DNA from 2 places in the Flavobacterium sp. C3NV genome. Region 1 is predicted to be linked to the other one. Evidence: riboswitches for the same ligand, from Rfam matches in the RefSeq annotation. Region 1 holds a riboswitch; the other holds the start of a gene.
The links. Region 1 has a riboswitch for S-adenosylmethionine ahead of ACIDC4_RS13515 (homocysteine S-methyltransferase family protein). Riboswitches for the same ligand answer to the same signal wherever they lie in the genome.

Region 1 (2,467 bases):
ACAACGTATAAACACAACGTATAAACACAACGTATAAACACAACGTATAAACACATCGCATTCCCGCAACATATAGACACAACGCATAATCAATATATATGGTTATAACGCAAACGAATTATCACAATACGTTCCCGGCGGTTGAAACCGCGGGCTATATTTGAAAAAAAGAAGTCGATTTTAAAACTTAGAACCTTATCATCTCAGCACCTTTTAAAAAACCTTAGAGCCTCAGAATCTTAGCCCCTCAGAAACTTAAAAAAAACACTTGCAAATCGAATGTTGATTTCATACCTTTGCCCTGTTCTTAAAATTATTGAAAGTTATCACGAAAGGCGGAGGGATAGACCCGATGAAACCTTAGCAACCCTTTATCTTAAAGAAGGTGCTAAATTCTACTTAATACAAATTCATAGTATTTAAGATAGATAACACAAATACATAAAGTATTTCCCAAAACTCTTCCTGACAACCATACAATATTATTTTACTGAATTCAGTATTATGAGCGAATCATTGACGCATTTTTTGCTGTCATCGTTCCCGCTTTCGCCTATATCTCTCCGTTTCACTGCGAGGATACCGGCTTAATCGGGGCTAGTTAGCTTACAATAGTGATTTTTTGGAATTAATGTGAATCAAAACACGTATTCTAACAGGTTTTCAAAACCAGTTAGGTATGTTTATAATAGAATAAAAAACTTAGCATCTTAGTGCCTCAGCACCTTAGCAGCTAAAAGATAAAAGACATGGCAATAACAATTCAGGAAGCAATAAAAAAAAATATCCTAATCCTTGACGGAGCAATGGGAACAATGTTGCAGCGCTATAATTTCTCCGAAGAAGATTTTCGTGGAGAGCGTTTCAAGGATTTCCCGCATCCCTTAAAAGGAAACAACGATTTACTATCCATAACACAACCACAAGCAATTCGCGATGTTCACGCTGCTTATTACGAAGCCGGCGCAGACATCGTAGAAACCAATACTTTTTCAGGAACTACGATCGGTATGGCCGACTATTTCCTGGAAGATTTGGTTTACGAATTAAACTACGAATCGGCTAAAATTGCACGAGAAGTAGCCGATGAATTCACCGCTAAAAACCCAGACAAACCACGTTTTGTAGCAGGATCAATCGGGCCAACAAACCGTACGGCAAGTATGTCACCAGACGTAAATGATCCAGGTTACAGAGCCGTAACATTTGATGATTTACGCATTGCCTACAAACAACAAGTTGAGGCGTTAATGGATGGAGGTTGCGATTTATTGTTAGTAGAAACCATTTTCGATACCTTAAATGCTAAAGCAGCACTTTTTGCAATCGAAGAAGTAAAAGACGAACGTAATCTGGATATCCCGATCATGGTTTCAGGAACCATTACCGATGCTTCAGGAAGAACACTTTCTGGGCAAACGGTTGAAGCATTTTTGATTTCGGTATCGCATATTCCGTTATTGAGTGTTGGTTTCAATTGCGCTCTTGGAGCCGATTTGTTGAAACCATATTTAAAAACATTATCGCAGCATACACAGTTCAATGTCTCGGCGCACCCAAATGCAGGATTACCAAACGCATTCGGACAATATGATGAAACGCCGGAACAAACTCAGGCTTTAATTAAGGAATATTTAGATGATAATTTAATCAACATAATTGGTGGTTGTTGCGGAACTACTCCGGATCACATCAGATTAATTGCTGAAGTAGCGAAGGATTATAAGCCACGTGTGGCACCTGTTTTGGCATAATAAATTTCCATAGAGATGAAGCAATTTAAAATAATAATAGTTGTATTTGTACTTTTCGGCTTATTTGGTTTCAGTGGAAAACCTTTGACAAAAGTTAGAGAAGAAGTATCAACTGATTTTTATTTTGTAATTGAAAATGGAGGAAATGATTATTATGATTCTCAGAATAATAATTTTCATAGAAAATATGTCAAAGAAGAAAAAATAATAAAAGTAAAACTAACCAGGGACGAAAAGGAAAAAATCTATTCGTTCATTTTGAAAATCAAATTTTTTGAAATGCCGACAAAATTTGAACCCAATGATAAGAAGAATATTGTAATCAGAAGTCCTGGTTTTTTGCAAAGTATATTAATTACGGCAAATGGCAAAAATAAACTTGTCAGTTATGACACAGGTTTTACCAGCAAAAAGAATGATGAAAATGCAAAACCTTTTTTAGATCTATATAATATGATTTGGGGAATTTTATATAAAAAAGAGGGAATAAAAAAAATGCCGAAGTCGGACTATTTTTATGAATAATCTAAAAAAGTTCCGGAGGAAAGAAATGTTTATAGCAACGTAGGAACGACATATAATACGTAAGATCTGAAAAAAGATAATTGAAATCGTTAAGACAAAAAATATCTGATGAACCCGATACCGCGTGAGGGATAGAAGTGGATAGCCCACAGCCTGACGAAGGAAGAGCGAGGACTTGTAACGGATAG
Region 2 (2,467 bases), on a different contig from region 1:
TCTAAACTTAGAAAAATAACGCTCTAACTGACTTGGTTTCGTTTTCTCAATAACATTCATTTCCATTTCATTTTTAAATTAACTTCTTTACTGCTTATTGTATTCCTAACTATTTATTCAAAAGCGATTTAAGTGTAGTTTGCAGTTCGTCTCCGTGAAGATTTCTTGCGACAATAATTCCTTTTGAATCGACTAAATAATTAGCAGGAATAGCTCTTACTCCATACAATTTAGCAATAGCACTATTCCAGAATAATAAATCAGAAACATGCAGCCAGTCTAAGTGATCGTCCTGAATTCCTTTTACCCAGTTTTCTTTCTTTTTGTCTAATGAAATTCCGATGATATTAAAACCTTTATCATGATATTCTTTGTAAGCGGCTACAATGTTTGGGTTTTCTCTTCGGCAAGGTCCGCACCATGAAGCCCAGAAATCTACCAATGTATATCCTTTAAGGTTTTCAGAAAAACGAATGGATTTTCCTTCTGGATCCTGAGACACAAAATCGGGTGCTTTTTTTCCGACCTGTAATCCGTTAAGCACTTTTACAAGTTCCTGAAGTTCTTTCACGTAAGTGGAATTTTGCTGACTTTTATCCAGAAGCGAAATGTTTTTTGTGATTTCTTCCGGACTCAGTCTATACGACCAATTTCGGTACAACACATATGCAGAAACCAGAGAACCAGGATGTTCTGTGATAAATTTACTTATATCAACATTCTCCGTTTTTCTGTAATTATTAAATAAATCCTGAGACGCAGAACCTTCTACAACCGATGTGCTGTAATATTTAACAGGGCTTAATTTTACTGTAATTGGAGATTTTTCAAGGAAAATATATAATGGACTATCAGCAGTATTTACGCTTAATCCGTACAATTCAGGAAGTTTGACTTTCGTTTTAAAACTGAATTTTCCGTCTATAACTTTTACCGAATCTATTGTGGTAAACATCTTGTTGTGAAACTTTTGCAGGTAAACATATTGAGCCACAGTATCGACAACTGTTCCTTTTAGCTGCACGTTTGCCTCTTGTGCCTGAGTTGTTGTTGCACAAAGGCATAAAGCCAGAAATATTACTATTTTTTTCATTGGGTTTGTTTTTAAAAATTGGACATAGAAATTCCAGAACCAATATTAAAATGGTCTGTTATTGTATGGATAAAAAAGATATGGGATCTAAAAAAGTTACGTGTAGTGCATTCGGAAAACCAGAAGGTGGTTTTCTATTTTTGAAAATAAGTTACATTTTTCCGGACAGGCAGGTAATATTTGTTCAGTTTTCATTCTAAAAAATAAATGATTTAATACTAATGATCTTATGCAGATTTACTAATGAAATCTATCTTATCTGTCCGCGTTGGCGGAAGGATTTAGCACCTTATTTGGCAACAGGTTGCTAAGACATCATCGGGCCTACTCCCTCAGTCTTTCTGGATAAGTTCATGTAGATTTTTTCTACTCTGCAAATATATAGATAAATTCTATGTAATTAGTAGAGTTTAAATTTATTTTTTAAAATATTTTAAATTAATACACAACGAAACCAATTGTAAAAGACACAGAAACTCAGTAAAATAAGGCATAACAATAAAAATATCAATTTGTTATGAGTTAAAAAACACTTTGATTTTATTTGAGATATCCAGTGTTTTGGGATGAAAGTTTCATCATACATTATTAAGAAATGCTTTTCAAAACAAAAAATAAAGTACAAAAATTGATTCTTTCGAAAAATAGTAAAATTAAAAATACGGCCTTTTTTTAGAACATAGACCTCGCCTTTTCTTACAACTTTAAAAAAAAATATTTATCTTTAAGTTTTTATGAAGGGTAAAAAATGGTTGTTCTGTTTTTTATAATCACTTCACTTCATGCGCTTTAGAATACAAACACTTTTTATAAGATTAACTTAAAAGTAAATTTAAAATGCAGAAAATCTTACCTTTCCTAATCATCTTCTTATGGTCTTGTGGTATTTGGAGTCAGACAAAATCTACTGATACTACAGCCTCTAAGAAACCAGAAAAAAATATTGATTTTAATGTAATGCCTTATCTTAATTACAATAGGACAATGGATTTTATGTTTGGCGCTATCCCCATGATGATGTACAAATTGAATAAAACCGATACTATTTCGCCTAAATCTTTATCTGGTATATCTGCGGTTTACACGACCAACAAATCCTATTTTATAGCCACGTTTAACAAATTCTTTTTTAAAGAAGATTCCTGGCGTTTGCAATTTTTCGCAGCAACGGGCAATCAAAATGCACAGTTTTATGTGGATGATATCGATGTGCCTGATTTTTACAACTACGGAACTAAAACAACAATGGCAAGTTTTACGATTCAGCGTAAACTATTCAAATCTTTTTATGCGGGATTTGGATATGCTTATGCGCATTATGACACAAAATACGAAGATGATATTGAACCTTCTTCTGTCACGCATACAAATGGT

Region 2: another riboswitch for S-adenosylmethionine. It lies ahead of ACIDC4_RS00775 (redoxin domain-containing protein); the one in region 1 lies ahead of ACIDC4_RS13515 (homocysteine S-methyltransferase family protein).

Annotation. Positions count from the first base shown of each region.
Region 1 covers NZ_JBKQBJ020000008.1:153,850-156,316, reverse strand. Annotated here, with positions in the region: SAM riboswitch class I at 321-435, shown strand; gene ACIDC4_RS13515 (homocysteine S-methyltransferase family protein) at 750-1,754, shown strand; gene ACIDC4_RS13510 (hypothetical protein) at 1,770-2,279, shown strand.
Region 2 covers NZ_JBKQBJ020000001.1:181,441-183,907, forward strand. Annotated here, with positions in the region: gene ACIDC4_RS00770 (aminotransferase class V-fold PLP-dependent enzyme) at 1-60, opposite strand, end outside; gene ACIDC4_RS00775 (redoxin domain-containing protein) at 110-1,093, opposite strand; gene ACIDC4_RS00780 (hypothetical protein) at 1,159-1,293, shown strand; SAM riboswitch class I at 1,346-1,445, opposite strand; gene ACIDC4_RS00785 (BamA/TamA family outer membrane protein) at 1,931-2,467, shown strand, end outside.